4 regions of the Peribacillus sp. AS_2 genome follow, and region 1 is predicted to be linked to each of the others. Evidence: riboswitches for the same ligand, from Rfam matches in the RefSeq annotation. Region 1 holds a riboswitch; each other region holds the start of a gene.
The links. Region 1 has a riboswitch for S-adenosylmethionine ahead of OTG27_RS09690 (Fur-regulated basic protein FbpA). Riboswitches for the same ligand answer to the same signal wherever they lie in the genome.
Positions count from the first base shown of each region.

Region 2: it holds a riboswitch for S-adenosylmethionine, as region 1 does, so the genes downstream of both, OTG27_RS02020 (methionine ABC transporter ATP-binding protein) here and OTG27_RS09690 (Fur-regulated basic protein FbpA) in region 1, are expected to answer to the same signal.
Region 3: it holds a riboswitch for S-adenosylmethionine, as region 1 does, so the genes downstream of both, mtnW (2,3-diketo-5-methylthiopentyl-1-phosphate enolase) here and OTG27_RS09690 (Fur-regulated basic protein FbpA) in region 1, are expected to answer to the same signal.
Region 4: it holds a riboswitch for S-adenosylmethionine, as region 1 does, so the genes downstream of both, OTG27_RS07270 (methionine ABC transporter ATP-binding protein) here and OTG27_RS09690 (Fur-regulated basic protein FbpA) in region 1, are expected to answer to the same signal.

Region 1 covers NZ_JAPTGA010000004.1:364,926-370,324, forward strand. Annotated here, with positions in the region: gene OTG27_RS09670 (ABC transporter ATP-binding protein) at 72-884, shown strand; gene OTG27_RS09675 (DUF459 domain-containing protein) at 927-1,628, opposite strand; gene OTG27_RS09680 (GNAT family N-acetyltransferase) at 1,848-2,354, shown strand; gene OTG27_RS09685 (aspartyl-phosphate phosphatase Spo0E family protein) at 2,423-2,617, opposite strand; gene OTG27_RS09690 (Fur-regulated basic protein FbpA) at 2,870-3,058, opposite strand; SAM riboswitch class I at 3,229-3,333, opposite strand; TPP riboswitch at 3,491-3,595, shown strand; gene tenA (thiaminase II) at 3,693-4,382, shown strand; gene thiW (energy coupling factor transporter S component ThiW) at 4,398-4,919, shown strand; gene thiD (bifunctional hydroxymethylpyrimidine kinase/phosphomethylpyrimidine kinase) at 4,888-5,399, shown strand, end outside.
Region 2 covers NZ_JAPTGA010000001.1:432,963-438,361, reverse strand. Annotated here, with positions in the region: gene OTG27_RS02035 (YuzK family famiily protein) at 140-364, opposite strand; gene OTG27_RS02030 (MetQ/NlpA family ABC transporter substrate-binding protein) at 1,102-1,938, opposite strand; gene OTG27_RS02025 (methionine ABC transporter permease) at 1,954-2,622, opposite strand; gene OTG27_RS02020 (methionine ABC transporter ATP-binding protein) at 2,615-3,649, opposite strand; SAM riboswitch class I at 3,803-3,915, opposite strand; gene OTG27_RS02015 (O-acetylhomoserine aminocarboxypropyltransferase/cysteine synthase family protein) at 4,033-5,343, opposite strand.
Region 3 covers NZ_JAPTGA010000002.1:199,618-205,016, forward strand. Annotated here, with positions in the region: gene OTG27_RS03740 (cupin domain-containing protein) at 214-747, opposite strand; gene OTG27_RS03745 (methylthioribulose 1-phosphate dehydratase) at 772-1,401, opposite strand; gene OTG27_RS03750 (2-hydroxy-3-keto-5-methylthiopentenyl-1-phosphate phosphatase) at 1,398-2,057, opposite strand; gene mtnW (2,3-diketo-5-methylthiopentyl-1-phosphate enolase) at 2,064-3,296, opposite strand; SAM riboswitch class I at 3,405-3,557, opposite strand; gene OTG27_RS03760 (pyridoxal phosphate-dependent aminotransferase) at 3,685-4,857, opposite strand; gene OTG27_RS03765 (carbon-nitrogen family hydrolase) at 4,957-5,399, shown strand, end outside.
Region 4 covers NZ_JAPTGA010000003.1:367,941-373,339, reverse strand. Annotated here, with positions in the region: gene OTG27_RS07290 (YheC/YheD family endospore coat-associated protein) at 1-1,181, shown strand, start outside; gene OTG27_RS07285 (YheE family protein) at 1,245-1,448, shown strand; gene OTG27_RS07280 (hypothetical protein) at 1,534-1,722, shown strand; gene OTG27_RS07275 (MBL fold metallo-hydrolase) at 1,787-2,611, opposite strand; SAM riboswitch class I at 2,895-2,999, shown strand; gene OTG27_RS07270 (methionine ABC transporter ATP-binding protein) at 3,069-4,085, shown strand; gene OTG27_RS07265 (methionine ABC transporter permease) at 4,072-4,740, shown strand; gene OTG27_RS07260 (MetQ/NlpA family ABC transporter substrate-binding protein) at 4,797-5,399, shown strand, end outside.

The DNA.
Region 1 (5,399 bases):
TTCGCAATTTTAGCCGGGTAATCAGCATTGTCCAGCAATCAGCCGCCGCCTTTGAGCGGATAACTGAAATATTGGAAACCCAACCTGAAATAAGTGACAAGGGAAATGCCATTGAACTCCATGCCATAATAAAGAAAATTGAGTTTAAAAGTGTTGACTTTGCTTATGATGAGACTGTTCCTGTTCTCGGCAATCTAAACCTGACCATGAGAGCTGGTCAAGTAACCGCTTTGGTCGGCTCCTCCGGCGCAGGAAAATCGACCATCACGAGCCTACTGATCCGATTTTATGATCCGCAAAATGGAACGATTAAAATGGATGGACATAATATCAAAGATGTGTCACTGAAGTCATTACGGGGACAAATGGGAATTGTTTCTCAGGATATCATTCTATTCAATGGTTCCATTCGTGATAACATCGTGTATGGCAAACTTAATGCTACAGATTATGAAATCATCGAATCCGCCAAAGCGGCAAATGCGCATGACTTTATCTGTGCCTTTCCTGATGGTTATGATTCTCAGATCGGAGAGCGCGGAGTCAAGCTTTCAGGCGGACAAAAACAGCGCATTGCCATTGCCAGGGCACTTTTGAAAAATCCGCAAATCATCATTCTCGATGAAGCAACGGCTGCCTTGGATACAGAATCTGAACATTTGATCCAGCAAGCCTTGTCACGTTTAATGAAAAAACGGACTTCAATAGTCATTGCACATCGTTTATCGACCATTCATGACGCCGATCAAATCATTGTTCTGGAAAAAGGGCAGGTTCTTGAAAAAGGAACACATGACCAGTTAATGCAAAACAACGGCCGATACAAGCAGCTCCATGACTTACAGTTCCCTCAACTAAGCGATATCAAATACCTAGCAACTTAGCAGGCAACCATGCACAGAAAGCCTTTCTGTGCATGGTTGGCTTCATTTGAAATCATAACTTTCCAAAACCCGATTCGCAATGAGCTGATACCCTTTTTCATTCGGATGTAACTTATCACTGAAATACTTTGTTTTCTTTTCATCTTCAAAAAGATCATTTGTAGGAATGAATAACATCCTTTCACCTTTATCGGCTAATCCCTTTATTGACTCGTTATAATCGCGAATGTGCTGTTCAAGTTTTTGATTGTCTTTAATTGGGTTATATAGTCCTATTACCAGAATATCCGCTTTATCGTTTGCCTCTATCAGTGTTGATGTAATCTTTTTCAGATGGTTGATATATTCCCGTTTACCCTCATTGATTTTTCGGTCACTTATTTTCTCCAAGTTCCCGCCATTACTATTGATCAAGTCATTCGTTCCAATAAAAACAATGAAAGTATCGGCTTCATCAAGTTTCGTTTTAATTCGGTAATCATCTAGCTGTTTCATCACCCCATCCGTTTCCTGGCCTTTAATACCGTAATTCCAAAAACTTACTTTTTGCTCCGATTGGGGATTATTCAATTCATCTTCAAGGCCATCTATATATCCTTCCCCGTCCTTATCCCCTTTTCCATAGGTTAATGAATCTCCAAAAGCCATGACCCTTTGCACATCTTCCGACTCCGAGGCCTGAAATTCATATGCAGCAAAACATATAACCAATACGATAATCAATATACCTGCCAATTTTTTCATTTGGTTCTCCTCTTGTCTTTTTACTAGAAGTATTTAATCTTGTTCATACCCAAAAAATCTGCAGTACTAACATAAAAAAGAATTGTCAGATAAAGAATAAAGAGTGTATGATAATATAAAACTTTCAATGGATTGGGTTTCATTCAACGTCCCTAAAACCAAAAACGGGATTACCCTTCATTCTGGAGATTGAATAAATGATAGTTAGGAGTTTAAATCATGGAAGAACACATAGAGTTTAGAGAGGCAGAACTATCTGATCTACCCAGAATTGTTGAAATATATAATTCGACAATTGCTTCAAGGATGGTCACGGCAGATACGGAACCTGTATCCGTCCAATCGAGGGTTAAATGGTTTGAGGAACATCATTCAGAAAGTAGACCGCTATATATCATTACTATAGAAGGGAAAACCGCTGGATGGATGAGCTTTCAATCCTTTTATGGCCGACCGGCATATAATTCCACTGCCGAAATCAGCATTTACATTGATGATTATTTCCGGGGAAAAGGAATTGGACAAATTTCGATTCGAAAGGCAATTGAATTGAGTCCAAAATTAGGTGTTAAGACTTTATTGGGTTTCATTTTCGCCCATAATACACCAAGCCTTAAGCTTTTTTCTAAATTCGGGTTTGAAGAATGGGCACATTTACCTCAAGTTGCCGAGATGGATGGCATTGAGCGGGATTTGATCATTCTAGGTAAACGTGTCGATATTTAAATATAATTCTTTAGAGCTATTGCCTTGAGCAGTAGCTTTTTTAGATTAATACAGGTCGAATTGCTAATTTAAAAATACCTATATGCTTCTTGAAGAGAAAAATATTCAGAATCTCTTTTACTTGCTAACGCATTCAATAGCGTATCCAATTCTTGGCTGGCTTGTACAGTCAGCAGACTTGTTAAGCCGTAAATCGCTCCCAACTTTATCATTTCCTGTCTCTTCTCTTCAACTTTTTCTATAGTTACCTTACGGCAATGCATCATAGACACCTCCCATTTATTCAATATTTTTACACTTTTATCATAATGAAATCACTAGTTAAAATCAACTATTTTCCAGAAATTAAATGTGTTATTTTATAGGTCAAATGTGACAAAACACCTATTTTGTTATTTAATTATGTATAATTTGTGTCGTTTTCTAATAAACGCAAAAAAAGCATCCACTAGTGTAGACTGCGAATGCTTACATCATATCCCTTATCCAAAAATCCAAATATTGTATTCCGATTACTATGTCATCCATTCAGAAGGTGACTCGTTATTAGGTCTATTTATAACAATCTTATATTCATCTTCAAGTACTTTTAATGGGGCATCATAAAGGTGCCTTTCATCAGAGGTTTTGTATACTCCATTGGCCAATAGCTCTTCAATGAGTTTTGCCTTCCTCTGTTCAATCCTCTTAAATAATTCTGCCATGTAAATGGCTCCTTTCCGTCCTAGTGCCTGCTTCTAGTTAGCTAAACTTTATCAACTTGTTTGATTTCACCAAATTATATATACCTTTTCTAGTATGTCACTAAACGTTATTTCCCAAAAATAAAAGCCCCTTCTAATTTAAGAAGAGGCTGACAGTGTCCGTTCGGCTCTTCTTATCTTCCAAGCATATGCTTGTTGGATTTAGCACAGTTCCCTAAACGGGTCCGCTGCCGAGGTTTCTTAGGGCCAAGTCCCTCCACCTCTCTGGATAAGAATTCAATATATAATGATGTAGAAATGATTCTATCCTAATAATCTTCAAAAGTCAATTACCTGGTTCTCCCTTTTTTCCTGGACATAAAGTGATTCCTCTTTCAAATACGGGTTGCATTTTCTTGTCTTTCTGATATGATGTCAGTAATTACATACAATTCACACCACTAGGGGAGTCTTTTTTAAGACTGAGATGGAATTAGTTCCGGACCCTTTGAACCTGAACCGGCTCATACCGGCGGAGGGAAGTGGATGATATCGTCCATTTTACAGACTATATCCATCTACCCCGTTCCGTATTCAGGAACGGGGTTTTTTATTTAACAAAGGTAAAGGGAGCCATTCTATAGGAGGATGAACAATGGAGAATACAAAATTAGAAACATTCAGTGATAGACTGCATGCACGGGCAAAAGAGATTTGGAAAAGGAACCATTCACATCCCTTTGTCCAAGCAATTGGAAACGGCACACTTCCTGAAAAGAAATTTGCCTATTACCTGAAGCAGGACTATGTCTATCTCATGGATTATTCCAAGCTCTTTGCTTTAGGTGTCATCAAAGCCCATAACATCGAAACTATGTCAAAATTTGCGAGCATTTTAAATGAAACCCTTCAAGTGGAAATGGATATTCATCGGCATTATGCTTCCGAATTCGGGATCAGCTCCAAGGAATTGGAAAATACAGAACCTACTCCAACCACTCTAGCCTATACAGGTTACATGCTAAATGCAGCTCAGCATGGGACTTTGGCAGACTTGATCGCCTGTCTCCTGCCCTGCGCTTGGGATTATTATGAAATCGGTTTGCTATTAAAAGAACAAAATGGAGCAGCACTGGAAAACAATCGCTACGCAGATTGGATAAGGTCCTATTCATCTCCTGAATTCGGGGAAGCACACAAGTGGCTAATCGCTTTGTTGGAAGAATTGACGGAAGGCATGCCTGAAAAGGAACTTCTTAGATTAGAAAAGCACTTTTTGGTTACTTCCCGATATGAATATTTATTCTGGGACATGGTTCAAAATGAGCAGGATTGGCCTCTGTAGGTGGTTGACATGAGGATGAACCCTATCAAGAAACTGACATTGACTGCCATGATCACGGCTTTAACGACGCTTACCAGTTCATTTATTTTCATCCCTGCAGGATTTGCAAAAATCTTTCCTATTCAACATCTGGCAAATGTCCTGACGGCGGTTCTATTGGGGCCTGCATATGCGGTGACACAAGCTTTTTTAGTTTCCATTATTAGAAACATGATTGGTACCGGTTCAATTTTCGCCTTTCCCGGCAGCATGATTGGTGCACTTTTGGCCGCCATCCTTTACCGAAAAACACAAAGCTTAAAATTCGCCTGTTTAGGGGAAGTGATCGGGACCGGCTTTCTCGGTTCCCTGGCCTGTTATCCGCTTGCAACCCTCCTATTGGGAGAAAAAGCTGCTCTTTTTGGTTTTTTACCGGCTTTTATGTTCAGTTCATTCGCAGGTGCGATTTTAGCTTTCATATTACTTAAAATATTGCTAAAAAATACTTATATGAAGGGGTTTTTTTATGAAAACAGCATTAACGATCGCAGGCTCTGATTCAGGGGGCGGTGCTGGAATACAAGCGGATTTAAAAACATTTTCTGCACATGGTGTATTTGGAATGTCTGCCATCACAGCCGTTACTGCCCAAAACACAATGGAAGTCCGTTCTGTACAGCCCATTGAAACTGCTATCATATCGGATCAAATTGCAGCTATCTTTGAAGATATTCCTGTCGATGCAGTAAAAATAGGCATGCTTGGATCAAAAGAAATCGTGGAAACGGTCGCTGCGTCCCTTAAAACCTTCATGCCTGCCATCGTTATCCTTGACCCTGTCATGATTTCCAAAAGCGGCCACCATTTGCTCGACGAAAAGGCCGTCTCTGCCTTAAAAATGGAATTGCTTCCGCTTGCAAATCTTGTAACACCCAATGTACCAGAAGCGGAAGTACTTACTGGCTTCCCGATTCGGACGAAACAAGATTTCTACAGGGCATGCATTTCGATACAAGAAATGGGTCCCAAATCCGTTTT
Region 2 (5,399 bases), on a different contig from region 1:
TATGAACGTTCCGATTAAAAAGAAAAAAATCGGACTGTCAGGTATTATGTAAGTTTATCCAATAAGGAAACCCTTATTTTATGGACCACTTTCCATTTTACCTCTACAGACCGATCTTTTAAAGAATTCTTTTATATGCTTAGCCGTGAATTTTGCGTTGTAGGTCCTGGACCATTTTGTTGCACTTTACATGTTCCCTATCCCGTTCTTTCTCAACCTCGATACGGAGGTCTAAGTCTCTACTGTACTCACTGTAGCCAATCCCATGTGAAGACTGCATCGCCTTTTCCATTTCGCTTGTTACATTTAAATCCAGAGTATTGATAGTGAACCATCCTTTCAAATTTGTGTATCTTTTTTTCACCTTCATTATCTCTATACCCTTTCCTTTCCTGATTAAACATGAAAGGAATTACATTAAGCCGCAGACTTGAAACAACCTTGATCATCATTATAGCGAGCTGGTTTGTCCGTTCAGCTTTTGCATAATCCGCCGCTCATAATTTTTAGTTTGACTACAGTTTTTTAGATTTTTAGGTTTTCAAAATTTGGACGTTACTTTCCACTTCAGGCACTCGCTTTCCGCGGGCGGTCCGGAAGCCTCCTCGGCGCTTTTGCGCCTGCGGTGTCTCCCCTTGACTCGCTTTTCCCGCAGGAGTCTCGTACCTTCCGTTCCAATCCACTAAGACTACACAATCAGATAGAATCACTTTCACCTACATTCTATATTCCTTTCAATGCCGGTTAGGATTTCCGTGATAAAGTGCTTCACTTCTCTAAGTTCGGCGCTTTATTAATCATTTGTTCAATCAGAGGCTCTTAATCGAGTATTTCCGGGTGTTACTATCGTCCCAACACAAATCCGTTACTGACTGCTGAAGCATACATGAATAAAACCTGAAGCTGTTGACGCAGATTCCGCAACCATGGCTATGTGTAATATGAGCGTTTCGGTTGTTATCCCTGCCCATCGGCACTCAATAACAAATGCAGAGGGCTATTCTGATTTTAAATCCAATAAAAAAAAAAGGTTTCGGAATGAGACCATTCCGAAACCTTTTTAAACGGCGACCTGAATTAAATCAGGCCGCCATTCTCGAATTATTTATCCGCCGGTACAACTGCACCTTTGTATTCTTTAAGAATGAAATCTTGAATTTTTTTAGAATGCAATACTTCTACAAGCGCTTTGATTGCTTCTTTATTTTCGTCACCTTTGTTTACGGCAATGACGTTCACATAAGGTGATTCGGAATCCTCAATCGCAATTGAATCTTTAAGCGGATTCAAACCGGCGTCAATTGCATAGTTGGAGTTGATCAAGACTGCATCGCCTTCGCCGCTCTCATAAATTTTAGGAAGCAGGGCCGCTTCATAATCTGCATCGAATTTAAGGTTTTTCTTATTTTCAACGATGTCTTTCGTTGTAGCCGTCGTTTTATCGATGCCTTCTTTCAAAGTGATCAGGCCATTCTTTTCCAAAAGGGATAAAGCGCGTCCATGATCAGCAACAGAGCTGCTCATAATAATTGTTGCGCCTTCAGGAAGTTTATCAATGCTTTTATATTTTTTTGAATATAGAGCAATCGGCTCGATATGGATTCCGCCAGCATTGACGAAGTCATATCCATTTTCTTTAATTTGCCCCTCTAAATATGGAATGTGTTGAAAGTAGTTAGCATCCAATTCCTTATCATTCAACGCCTTATTCGGTAAAACATAGTCCTGGAACGTTTCAATTTCCAAATCGATTCCTTTTTCTTTAAGAAGCGGTTTAGCTTCCTCAAGGATTTCTGCATGAGGAACATTGGATGCCCCTACAACTAATTTCTTCGATTCTTTTTCCGTATCGCTGCCGCTTTTATCCTTTTCACTTCCACAAGCAGCCAAAGCGATAGATAACACTAAGATTAATGCAAATCCTAAAAACTTTTTCATCCTATTCATCTCCCTTTATCTTTTGTCCAATTTAGATGTAATCACATCTCCAATAATTTGAATTATGAAGACGATAATTAGAATAACGATTGTCGCTACAAGCGTAACGTCATTTTGATTTCTTTGATAGCCGTCCAAATAGGCTAGATTACCAAGCCCGCCAGCGCCGATGACCCCGGCCATTGCGGTATATCCAACCAATGCAATCGATGTTACCGTAATCCCGGAAATAAGGGCAGGCATCGACTCTGGAAGAAGGACCTTCCAAATGATCGTGCTCGTTTTTGCCCCCATCGATTTAGCGGCTTCAATTACACCTTTATCGATTTCACGAAGGCCGATTTCAACCATACGCGCATAAAATGGGGCAGCACCGATAATAAGTGCCGGCAGTGCAGCGTTCTCACCGATCATGGAACCGACAAGCGCTTTAGTGAAAGGAATGAGCAGCACGATCAAAATAAGAAATGGAATGGAACGGAATATATTGACGACTGCACTCATGACTCCGTTAACAGCCCGGTTTTGCCACATATTACCCTTCCCTGTCAGGAAAAGGATCAATCCTAGTATTATGCCTATAAAAAAGGTTGCCACTACAGAGACGCTTGTCATGTAAAGCGTTTCTTTCGTAGCTTCAATGATGTCTTCCCAATCAACATTCGGCAATAATTCTTCAAGCATGAGTAATCACCTCCACGCCTACCTGCTGTGCTTTAATGAATTCGATTGCGCGGAGCATTTCATCCTCTTTGCCATCTAGATGGATAAACAATGTTCCATATGAACCGCTTCTTGTTTGGGATATCTTACCTTGAACAATATTGACATCCAACTCGAAGTTACGTACAAGCTTGGTGATCAATGGGCTTTCTGCATGATCACCTACAAAGGTCAATTGAATCACTTTGCCTGCTGGATAGCGTTCGAGCAAATGGTCCATCGTTTCTTTCGTTTCTTCCGGTTCCGTTACCTGTTGCACGAAACGCTTCGTCATTTGTTCTTTAGGATTCTTGAAAACATCCAGGACAGGACCCTGTTCAACAACCTGCCCGCTTTCCATCACGGCGACGCGATGGCAGATTTTACGTATTACATGCATTTCATGCGTAATCAAGACGATCGTCAATCCCAAACGCTGATTGATGTCAACAAGCAATTCGAGTATGGAGTCGGTAGTCTGCGGATCCAATGCAGAAGTCGCTTCATCACACAGCAGCACTTTAGGGTCATTTGCCAGAGCCCTGGCTATTCCCACCCTTTGCTTTTGCCCTCCGCTTAATTGCGAAGGATAGGCCTTTTCCCTGCCTTCAAGTCCGACTAACTTGATCAATTCGTTCACACGCTTGGTGCGTTCAGGTTTAGAAATACCTGCAATTTCCAACGGGAAAGATATATTCTCCTGAACGGTCCTTGACCATAATAGATTGAAATGCTGGAAAATCATGCTGATTTCTTGACGGGCCTTACGGAGCTGAGCCCCTTTAATTTTTGAAATTTCCTTTTCAGCCACCACAACGGATCCCTCTGTCGGTGTTTCCAATCCATTGAGCATTCTGATCAAAGTACTTTTCCCCGCTCCACTGTAACCGATGATCCCGAAAATCTCGCCTTTATTTATTTCAACATTCACATTATTTACAGCCTTGATCGTCTCACTGTTTCCTTTTCCTGTTCGGAACAGCTTACTGACTTTCGTCAATGTAATCATTAACCCTCACCTCTTTTATCCAATAAAACCTATGAACTTAGTTGATTTCTCTACATTATTAGTCTGTTTCTCCTATCATGTAAAAGTTTTCCCAATTAAAATAGAAAAAACCTTTCTGCATGAGCAGAAAGGCAGGTGAAGAAACAGGCCTTCCTCTCATCTTCCAAAGTGATTAAACTTTGTGTGAATTGGCACCTTTCCAAGGAAATCTCCTTGTCGGTTGCCGGGTTTCATCGGGCACATCCCTCCACCTCTCTTGATAAGAGCTAATATATAGAATATTTGTACATCATTAAGTTCTTTAGTATGGAGAAATTTTATCATAGATAAAAAAGGAGCGCAATGTATATTATTTCTAGTACAAGAATGAACAGGAACTTTGCTTAAAGCGTTTTGGATGTCAAGGAGACGATTTTCGTCGCCTTTTCAATTGCCTGCTCCAAATCTTCTATTAAGTCGTCTATATTTTCAATCCCAATCGATAAACGGACTTGATCGGCACTTACACCCGCTTTCGCAAGACCCGCCTCATTCAATTGTTGATGGGTGGTACTTGCTGGGTGGATGATCAAGCTCTTCGCATCCCCTACATTCGCCACATGGGACCATAATTCCACCGAATTGATAAGTTTTGCCCCAGCTTCGCGATTACCTTGAATCCCAAATGTGACGACAGATCCAGCTCCCTTTGGCAAATATTTATCCGCAAGGGCTTTATCGGGATGATCCTCATCACCAGGATGTGAAACCCAGGTCACGGCAGGATGGTTTTTTAAATATTGAATGACAGACTTGGTGTTTGATAGATGCTCTTTCATCCTTACATGCAGCGTTTCAAGTCCAAGCGTAAACTGGAATGCACTTTGGGCACTTAGCGCAGGGCCCAAATCACGGAGTAACTGGACCCGGGCTTTCGTTATGAATGCGGCAGGGCCAACTGCCTCGGCGTATACCAGACCGTCGTAACTTGGGTCAGGCTCCGTGAAGCCAGGATAGTTTGGCGAGTTCCAATCGAATTTCCCTCCATCCACGATGACACCGCCTAGCGTCGTTCCATTTCCAAGAAGCCATTTTGTAGCGGAATGGATGACAATATCCGCTCCAAAATCAATTGGTCTGCAAAGATACGGTGTCGCGAAGGTATTATCAATGATTAAAGGTATGCCGGCTTCGTGGGCGATTTCCGCTACCGCTTCAATATCGAGCACCCTCAAACTTGGATTTCCGATCGTTTCAGCAAAAATGGCTTTAGTTCTTGGTGTAATCGCCCTTTTAAAATTCTCAGGGTCATCGGGAGAAACGAACTTCACTTTGATCCCATATTTAGGAAGAGTGTTTTCGAAAAGGTTATACGTACCGCCATATAATGTTGAGGCTGAAACAATCTCATCCCCTGCAGCAGCAATATTCAGGATTGAAAGTGAGATGGCAGCCATTCCGCTTGCCGTTGCCAATCCGCCGATACCGCCTTCCAATAAGGCCATTCTTTCCTCAAAAACGCTGACCGTGGGATTATGAAGCCGTGAATATATATAGCCATTCTCCTTTAGGCCAAATAAATTCGCTGCATGGTCGGTGTCCTTGAACAAGTATGCATTGCTTTGGTAGATAGGAACGGCACGGGCACCTGTTTCATCAGCTTGCAGACCGCCATGAACACTCAATGTTTCGAAACGCAACTTTTTCTCTGACATATAATTTCACCTTTTTTCTATGGATTTAGTTGGATTTATATGAAATCTGGCTTTTT
Region 3 (5,399 bases), on a different contig from region 1:
CGAGCCGCATCAAAGCAGTGTCTGTGGGTTCTCGGCTAGCCAGTTATTCGGCAGGAGTGTCGCAAGTTTCTTCAATCCAAGGGGGATTACAGGAAAAAACCATTAAGGATAATCTGGTCTTGTTTTAAAATCATGGTTCGAGATGAGACCATTCCGACTTCCCTTTTTTCTACAAATAAAAACCAGCCCATAAGCTGGCTTTTCAACATTGATTCATGCTTGAACTTCGTCTTTTTCGTAAATCGGCACCCATCCTGCAGCTGTTACGAAAATCCGGACAGCAACAGTTTTCCTATCTTCCGCGAGCGTGAAATAATGTCTTGTTGATTCTGGTACACTAATAAGATCTCCTGGATTAAGCCGTACATCAAACCACTGTTTATCATTGCCTTCAATGGCAAAGATACTCGTTCCGCCTGCTATGAAACGCACTTCATCATCTTCGTGATGGTGTTCCTGCTTAAAGTTTTCAAGCATTTGATCCAAGTTCGGATTTGCATCGGATAATGTGATGATATCATGGGCTTTATAGCCTCTTCTTTCAGAGATTTCCGCTATCTCTGATTGGAACGTTACAAGGATTTCCTCCTTGTCAGCATCTGTTAGATCGTATTTTTCCACAAGATGTGCAGGTAATTTAGAAATGTCCCATTGCTCATAAATAACCCCTTGTGTTTCTAAAAAACCTTTTACCTGTTCAACGTTTTCAATAACCTCGTTTGTTTCATGGAATCTGATCGTCGCCATCATTCATTCCTCCTCTATGAGTATTTATCTTATAGAACCTGCAAACGCCTTTTGTTGATTAAGCAACAGTTGATATTGAAATAAAAATTCGCAGGCTTCAAGTATTCTTTTTGCCTCGAATCCGCTTTTGCCCCAAACCGTAATGCCATGATTGCGTATCAGCACAGCGCCAGAGTCTTCTTCGACATGCGGCTTGAACTTATCGGATAGCAGCGGTATGTCAGCGTGATTATATATGATTGGAATCCGAAGCTCCGAATCTTCATCCCACCGACCGGTCGCTTTAATGATTTCATGATTACGAAAGGAAACTTGGCCTTCATCTCCGTACAATTCCGATATCACATTATTTTCAACTGTATGGACATGGAGTACACAGTTCGCATTGGTTTTTCGGTAAATGTCTGTATGAAGTAAAGTTTCGGCCGATGGTCTTAGGTTCGTTTCTTCAACTGGTTTTCCTTTTAAATCCACCAGTAAAAAGTCCGAATCCGATTGCTTCCTTTTATCCTTACCGCTTGCGGTAATATAAAAGAAAGGGCTTTTGGGTTCGCGGATGGACAAATTCCCGCTAGTTCCCATAAACCAATCCCTTTCGGCCAGTTCAGCTTTAATATCTGCCAACTCAAGCCATTCTTTAGAATGAGTGTTCACGCTTTAACCACCTCCTGCTGCTTTATGATGTCAATTACATCAAAAAATGTTTCGAATCCTTGATGTGGAATTCCTTCCCTACCGCATTTTTCAAGCAATATGTCACGGGCTATGACAAAATCGGCCTGTTTTGCCGCTTCAAAATCCGTAACTGAATCTCCAATAACGAGTTTAAAATCTTCCGGACCCGCAATTTCCCTCATAATGGATGGCTTGCAGCAACCGCAATCATTACTACATTGCTCATCACAAGCATGTGGCCACTCAATATAAATCTTTTCCTTATCAAAAAATGCATGGTTGCAATAAACGGACTCTGTTGGCAAGATATCATTCAAAAGGGGTGAAATGAAAAAATCCATGCCCCCGCTAACAATATATAAAGGGATATTGGCTTGTTTCGTATACTCAACGAATTCATAAAACCCTGGTCGAATGCCGGCCGTTTTTCTTACATATTGGATGATGTCATCCTTCAAGCCACTATCAAGCAGGGAAAACATATCCCCAACTCCTGAAGATATACTGATTTTTTGCTGAAGGACTCCGTCTTTCAACGCTTCCCATTCCGGAGGGGCAAATTTCTTCATAATTGAAATGATATTATCTGTGTTGGTGATCGTTCCGTCAAAATCACAAAAGATGATCGGTTTCATTATTTCTTATAGGCCTCCCCACAACACAAGAGCTTTTTTTAGGGTTTCTTCCTCAGCCGCCGCTTCAGAAAGTTCCTTTCCTGCCAGAAATGCTTCCACAGCAGAACGGAATGCCTTGGCACCGCCCTCTGCTCCGTCAGGGTGACCGTGAATTCCGCCTCCGGCATTAATCACACTATCAAGCCCGAAATCCTTGATCAGGTCCGGAACCATGCCCGGATGAATGCCTGCAGAAGGAACAGGGAAGGCTTTCTTCCATGAAAGTTCATCTCTTGTCAGAGCTTCAGCAATCGCTAAGGTCTCCGTTTTTTCAAGTGCGACATTTCCATAAGGGGAAGGGAACAAGGATAAATCCGCACCTGATAATCTTACTAATTTACCAAGCAATAATGGATAGCCGATACCATAAAATGATGAAGATGCCAATGCCCCGCTATATGCGGGGTGCGCCATGATCGGCAGCTTTATACGATCATGTTCACTCAAGGCCTGCAATACATCCAAACCATATGTATGAACGTTGAACAATAAAGCATCTGCCCCTGCTTCAGCCGCTTGCTCTGCCTTATCCAATAATTCAAAAGTTTTCCCAGATAGATTGACAGCATATAAAGTACGGTGGCCAGTGGTTTCATAGACTTCATTCAATATTCTTTTTCCCGTTTTTATTCTATCGAAAAATGGAGTCAGTTCCTGGTCGAAGAGGATCTCATCATCCTTAACTAGGTCGACACCTCCCAATGCTTGTTGCCTCAGTTGCTCATTATGAAATGTTAGGTCTCTTCCCAATACACCTTTAAAGATGCTCATCACCAAGGGCCGGTTAAATACGCCAAGCTTTTCCCTTATGCCTTCAATGCCAAATTGCGGACCGGGAAAAGCTTTTTGAATATCACCGACAAAATCCAAGTCTATAAGTTTTATTTCACCGTCCAATGAAAGTTTGCCGAAGACCGTCGTAAGGATTGCAGGTAAATCATTGGAGAAATTCCTTGCAGGATAGGCAATTTTAATCAGCGAACGGTATACTTTCCGATTAAAGTAGCTGTTTGCCCTCTCTTCTTCAGATAGGGGGGTCACCGATATGACGCGTCCCTTATGTTTTTCCAGTTGTATCTGTACCAAATGCGGCAAGTCCGTCCATGTCCCGACAGTCAGACCCAAGGCAATGCTCTCTGCTTTTTTCTCATGATTTCCAATAAAGTCATGAATTAAATAAGTAGCGACTATCTCGCTCATCTGATCACTCCTATAACACGTTAGTAAACTCTCGATGTCACTATTGGTCTGAGATGGTCTCAAAATGGCAAAAGCCCCTTCATAAAGAAGAGGCTTTAAAAAGCCATCTTCTTATCTCCCAGCCATCGGCTGCAAGAATTAGCACCGTGCCTTGTGGATTTCAAAAAATCCGGCGGAAGGATTCCGCCCCATTTTACAATGGAATTACGGTCGGTTGCTGGGCTTCATCGGGCTAGTCCCTCCACCTGCTCAAAATAAGAAAACGCTGATATATAAGTTGTATCCAGTATCGAAAGATTAAGAATTTATTTTGTATTCTGACAGGTAATTCCTACTTTGTCAATAAGTTTTAACCATTTAAAGTGAATAAATCGGATATCTTATTGCATTAAAATAAGTTTAATGTCCGTATTCGTTCCACAGCCTCTTGCAGCCGTTCTTCCGAAGTCAGTAGCCCTACCCTGACATAACCTTCGCCAAATTCACCGAACCCATTCCCTGCGGCAACAGCTACATGGGCATGCGTTAATAAATAGTCCGCAAAACTCTCGGACGTAAAACCTTCAGGTACCTTGAGCCAGGCAAAAAACGATGCCGCTGGAGCTTTGACATCCCATCCGATGGACCTCAATCCCTCAATGAAAACATTCCTTCGCCCCTCGTACATTTGCACTAACTGCTCTACACAGGTCTGTGAGTCAAGCAAAGCACTTGCCGCAGCTTCTTGTATCGCCGGGAAGAGACTCACATAAAGATGGTCTTGTAATAGTTCAAGAGATTCTATTACACTCTTATTACCCACTGCGAAACCGACTCTCCACCCTGCCATATTGTATGTTTTCGATAGAGTGTATATTTCAACTCCTACATCCTTCGCTCCCTCCGCCTGGAGAAAGCTTATCGGTTTTTTTCCGTCGAATCCGATCGCCCCATAGGCGAAATCATGGACCACACAAATTGAATGTTCTTTTGCAAAGGAGACGGTTTCATCAAAGAAACTTTTAGTTGCAGAAGCGCCTGTGGGATTATTCGGATAATTCAAGAACATCATTTTGGCTTTATCAAGAACTACTTTATGTATGTCATCGTATTTCGGAAGAAAATCATTTTCTTCTGTCAAGGGCATCAGTTCGGTCTTTGCCTGGGCTAAAACAACACCGGAAAGATAATCCGGATAGCCGGGATCTGGAACAAGGATCGTATCACCTGGATTCAATAAGCACTGCGGAAGTTCGACAAGACCTGCCTTTCCCCCGAAGAGAATCGCCACTTCACTATTCGGATCCAGCTTGACACCGTATTCCCGTTCATAAAAGACGGCAGCAGCATCTTTTAAATATTGATGTCCCCGGAATGGCGAATATTTATGATTAATCGTTTTTTCAGCGGCAGTTTGCAAACTTTTGACGATATGTTCCGCCGTCGGCTGATCTGGGTTTCCCTGGCCTAAATTAATGACATCATGTCCTTGCTCCGTGATTGCATTGACTTTTGCGACCAGTGAAGCAAAAAACTGCTTGGGCAGGTCCTGAAGCAGTCCGGATTTTTCGAATTGCACCATTTATACACCTTCTCTGAAATTTCTTGAAATTCTAGTCACAAATGATATATGTTTATCGTAGTCTTGTAAAGCATTTTTTACATGTGGGAGGTTTAAACGATGAAGTGGAAAATAGCTTGTATTCAAATGGATATAGCTTTCGGGCAACCAGATATCAATTTTCGGGTTGCAGAACAATGGATGGAAAAAGCAGCTCGGTCCGAACCCGATATCGTCATATTACCAGAGCTTTGGACAACCGGATACGACTTGACCAGGCTGAATGATATTGCTGATCAAGAGGCAGAAAAAACGATTGAATTTCTTAAAACACAGGCACAGAAACACCAGTTTCACATCATCGGCGGTTCCATTGCGAAAAAAACAAGCAAGGGAATCTATAACACCATGATCATCATCGATAAACACGGAAAGCTCATTAAAGAATATGATAAGCTTCACTTATTTCAATTAATGGATGAACATCATTTCCTGCAGCCAGGTGAAAAAGATGGTTTATTTACCCTTGATGAAAAAATATGTGCCGGGTTCGTTTGTTATGA
Region 4 (5,399 bases), on a different contig from region 1:
ATATCCCCACTGAAAATTGGCACCACACTCATGAGAATGCGGAACTTTTCGCCGGCTCTGCCGAAGAAGAAATCAGCTATAAAAAGAACCATTCGAATCAACCTCTAATTCCAATCACAATATTTCCGGGTAACCGAATGCTTACCGTCGGAATTTTAACTGTTTCCAATCCCAAAAAGGAATCAGGTTTGGGTGGAAACCTGACCCTTTTTCGGGATTTATCATTATATTTATTGAAACATGGAATATTGGCGTATGTATTCACAGGAAATGCCCTTCATTCCGAGTCGATGAAAGGGTATCTTTTTTCCTCCATTTCAAACAAGTGGATTGAATGTAAAGTGCCCTTCCCTGACATCGTCTATAACCGTATCCCCTGGAGGAGCTATGAGGCGTCAGAGGAATTCCAACATCTTATCACACATTTTAAAGATAACCGAATGACTCTATTCAACTCTTGTTTTATCGATAAATATGTGATGTTCGAAGCATTAACTGAAGATGGATCCCTCACCAACCACCTTCCGCCCACCATGGTCTTACGAAACAGCGGTTGCCTTGATTCTTTCCTGGAGACATACAGGCATATATACCTTAAGCCATGCAAAGGAAGCCAAGGGAAGGGCATTTATACCATTATCAAAAATGATGATGATACCCTATTGTTCAATAGCTTAAAGCATAGTGAGTCCTTCCCTGATTTTGCTTCCTTCTGGGATACAAAAAAGAGGGATTTATTAAAAAGGAGCTATCTTGCTCAACAGGCGATCATACCAAAAAAACTTTTTGGGCATCGTTATGATTACCGGATTCTCGTCCATTATGAAAAAGGTTTTTATAAAGTGACCGGTAAAGCGGTAAGGATGTCGCAAACACAGGAAATCACCACCCACACTCCCCGAGGCGGAAAGCTTTTTCCTTATCAGGACCTTAAATCAAAAAAACTGGATCTGAAATTAGCGAATGTCGCCCAAAAATGCGGAGAGATACTTTCAAAAAAGATCGGGTTTCTCGGAGAGTTTTCCATTGATATAGGGGAAGACGAATCTGGCTCGCTTTTCATATACGAAGTGAACTCAAAGCCGATGCAATTCGATGAAGAAGAAATTGAAACAAACAGGCTTTTGCATTTAAAAAATCTTTTCATTGAATTAACTTTTTCCAACCTGAAAAGAAAATAACACCTCCAGCTGCCGTTTTCCATTATAATCGAATGAGAAACAGTATATATGGAGGTAATACATATGATCACTCATTTTCAATGGGAACCATTGCATAAGAATCTGCCAGGATGGAAAATTTCCTTTTATTTCAATAAGCAGGCAGTCAAAGCCTTATATCACAAAGATGGATCCATCGAGTGGACAGCCAATCCGCCTTCCGAAACAGATGAAACCAAACTCAAAAGCATGATACATGATTTAATGATCTTCCATGTATATGAATGAAGCCCCTTTACATTCATTAAATCGCTAAACAGAATAAAAATCCCTCCTTTGCCTAAACTAAAGAAAAGGCTAGGAGGGATTTCTTTTGGATAAAGAAAAAATGACATTTTTGAAGGATACCGAATATGATGGCAAGGACTCCGTTTACCTGGATATCGATCGTATCATCAATGAAGGAATGGCGGGCGGAAATGTGTATGAAGTCGCTAACCTTCAGAACATCGAAGAAGCACATGATTTTTATGATGAAACAGATCCCAATGTCAATAAATGAATAAGGTGGGCTCTCTTATGGAGAGCTCTCTTTTATATCAGTCAGACCGTTAAACGGATAGCAATCAAATAGTCCCATTCTCCCTCGCACTTAAAATATTTTCGTTTAATATCGATGTAATGATATGCTCTGAATCCCATTCATGCCCAGATATCTCGATAAGGGGATAGCGATTCGGTAAAACGACCTGCTGGATTTCATGAACGGTCAGCCCTTGAGAATGCAAGCGTAAAATTTCCCCTTGGAGATTTTCCAGATAATCCAGTTTTTTTCGAAACATCTCCTTCCCATTAGGGACATGCCCAGCATGACAGCAAAACACTTCCCCGAAGTCATATTGAAGCAATCTTTTTATGGAATCGATTATCACCGGGACCGACTCTTCCCGTAAGACAAGCTTTGTTTTTGGGGTTACGAAAAGGTCTCCTGAAAAGAGCACGCCATTATTGTGATTCAAATACACCATATGGTCCTTTGCATGACCTGGGGTAAAAATCGGCTCCCACGTTTGGGTACGGGAAGGAATGGCCTTCCCCAGAGGCTCAGCTTTAAAGGCGTCTCTCTTTCCCCAGAAAATTTTGCGGTATTCAGGATATTCAGCATCCTTTGCACAAACCTCAACCGACATCGGGTGAATGAAAAGAGGGACCTTTTTATGTTCCTGTATCCAGGCAGCACCCCCCGTATGATCTTCATGATAGTGAGTCAGGGCCACTGAGTCGAAGTCTGCGGATTCATAGAATGGAGTAAGTTCTTCCAATAAAATCTGTGCGCCAGTATCTATCAATAGGCCATCCGTTAAAAAGACATACACACTCATCCCCGCCTTATTCCCGCCAGGAGTCCCATGCACGCAAACCACATCATTTATCGTCTTGATCTCTATCATTCGGTTTCCTCCCAATCATTGTATAAATATAGTTTCATCTTCCTTTTTTTAACTTTCTATAATAAATGTAGTACCACTTTACCTTTTTGACAAGGAAATATTGGAATGAATAGCTTCGATGAAAATGCTGGATTATTGCATAATAGCCCATTTTCCATGAATCGTTTTAACGGACTGTACCAGATTTAATGACAAAAAAAATAAAAGTAACGATTGACAATGACGGATTTTACAAATAATATAGATTATATTATAAAACTTGAAATATTCTAAAATAATAATTTACTTATCAAGAGTGACGGAGGGATCAGGCCCTGTGATGTCCGGCAACCGCCCTTAGGGAACGGTGCCAATTCCTGCAGAATGATTGCATTCTGAAAGATAAGCCGAGATATGATTTCGCTGCCTCTTTCTGAATGATAGAGGCAGCTTTTTTAATGTTTAAGGGGGAAAGCTCATGATTGAAATCCGTTCAGTCCGAAAGGAATACGTCTCGAAGAAAAACCGAGTTATCGGAGTGGATAACGTATCTTTAACCATTCAAACTGGTGAAATATATGGAATTGTCGGCTACAGCGGAGCTGGAAAAAGCTCATTACTCCGCTGCTTGAATTTGCTTGAACGTCCGACAGGTGGAAAGATCATTATCGACGGCATTGATTTAACCTCTTTATCTAGCAAAGAGCTTCGTAAACAACGGCAAAAAATCGGAATGATATTCCAGCACTTTTCCCTGGTCAGTTCAAAAACCGTTTATGAAAATGTCGCTTTCGCCTTAAGGGCCGCGCATCGATCGAAGGACGCGACTAAGTTACGTGTATTGGAATTGTTGGAAATAGTAGGGCTCAGCGATAAGAAAGATGTCTATCCTGCACAGCTTAGCGGTGGACAGAAGCAACGGGTCGGCATTGCTCGCGCGTTAGCAAATGAACCCACTGTACTATTATGTGATGAAGCGACTTCAGCCCTTGATCCAACAACTACAAAAGCGATTTTACAGTTATTGAAAAAGATAAGCAGTGAGCTTGGTATCACCATCGTGTTGATTACACATGAAATGGAAGTGGTCAAAGAACTATGCCACCGAGTCGCCGTGATGCAGGATGGCCGGGTAATTGAAGAAGGACCCGTTTATGAAATATTTTCACAGCCCAAACAGGAGTTAACGAAGCAATTCATTAGCAGTGTACTGGATTTCGAACTCCCTTCGCACTTGATTGAAGAAAGTGAAGGTACGATTATTAAAATCCAATTTAAAGGGCAAACCGCCGGTGAATCGATTCTTTCGGATACTCTCCAATCCCATGCAGTAAAGGGAAATATTTTACACGGTAAAATTGAGTATATCCAGGATGTTCCTTTAGGCATTTTAATCATCGAGTTAATTGGCGATGCCGTCCAAATTCATTCGGCATTGGAATATATAAAAGATCGTTCCAGTTCTGTGGAGGTGTTAAAACATGTCACTGCTTAATCCCATCGTCAATATTTTACCTGATCTTAATAAAGCCTTTCTTGAAACGATTTATATGGTTGGCGTTTCTCTTGCAGTAGCCCTGCTGATCGGTTTACCGCTTGGAGTATTGCTATTTTCAACAACCAGGAATTTATTTTTTGAAAATGGCATCGTGAATCGATCTCTCGGTTTCGCAGTCAATATTGTCCGTTCAATCCCGTTCATCATTCTCTTGGTCGCCCTCCTTCCTTTAACGGACCTACTTACAGGATCGACGATAGGGCCAAGAGCAGCTTCTGTTTCCCTGTCCGTATCCGCAATCCCTTTTTTTGCAAGGATTGTTGAAACGGCATTACGTGAAATAGACAGAGGAGTGATTGAAGCAGCAATTGCCGTAGGTGCCACTCCATGGATGATCATTAAGGATGTCCTTCTTCCAGAGGCAAAACCGGGAATCATTCAAGGACTGACATTAACGACCATTTCGCTAATCGGTTACTCAGCAATGGCTGGGACAATCGGCGGTGGCGGAATTGGCGACCTGGCCATCCGGTACGGATATTACCGATATGACAACACAGTCATGATCACGACGATCGTCGTGCTGATCTGCCTTGTGCAACTCATTCAAATGGTTGGTGACAAAGTTTCATACATAGTTAACAAGCGATAGGTTCAATCACTTTTTTTAATGACTCAATACATTTCATTACTCAGGAGGAATTTCAAATGAAGAAAATAGCTTCGTTATTATCAGTCTGTGCACTTGCACTCGGCTTGGCAGCTTGCGGGAGCGATGATGCATCCCCAAATACTGAAGACAAAAAAGAATTGAAGATTGGGGCGACTACCGGGCCGTACGCCGATATGGTTAAGGAGGCCATCAAACCAGGTCTGGAAGATCTTGGATACAAAATAGAGATCGTCGAATTCACCGACTATATCCAGCCGAATAAGTCGCTTGGCAACAACTCGATCGACGCCAACCTTTTCCAGCATAAAGTGTACATGGATAACTTCGCTAAAGAAAATGATTTAAAGCTTTCCGACCTTATCATAGTTCCAACAGCGCCAATGGGCATATATTCTAATAAGTATAATTCATTGAAAGAAGTGAAAGACGGTACATCCATTGCAGTGCCCAATGATCCGGTTAACCTGGCACGTGCACTAAAAGTGCTGGTGGATGAAGGGTTGATTGAAGTCGATCCAAATGTCGACCCTTTAAAAGTATCTGAAAAGGATGTAACGAAAAATCCAAAAAACATCCAGCTAAAACCATTGGAATCCGCTCAGTTGCCCCGCGCAACAGACAGCGTCGACCTATCGGCG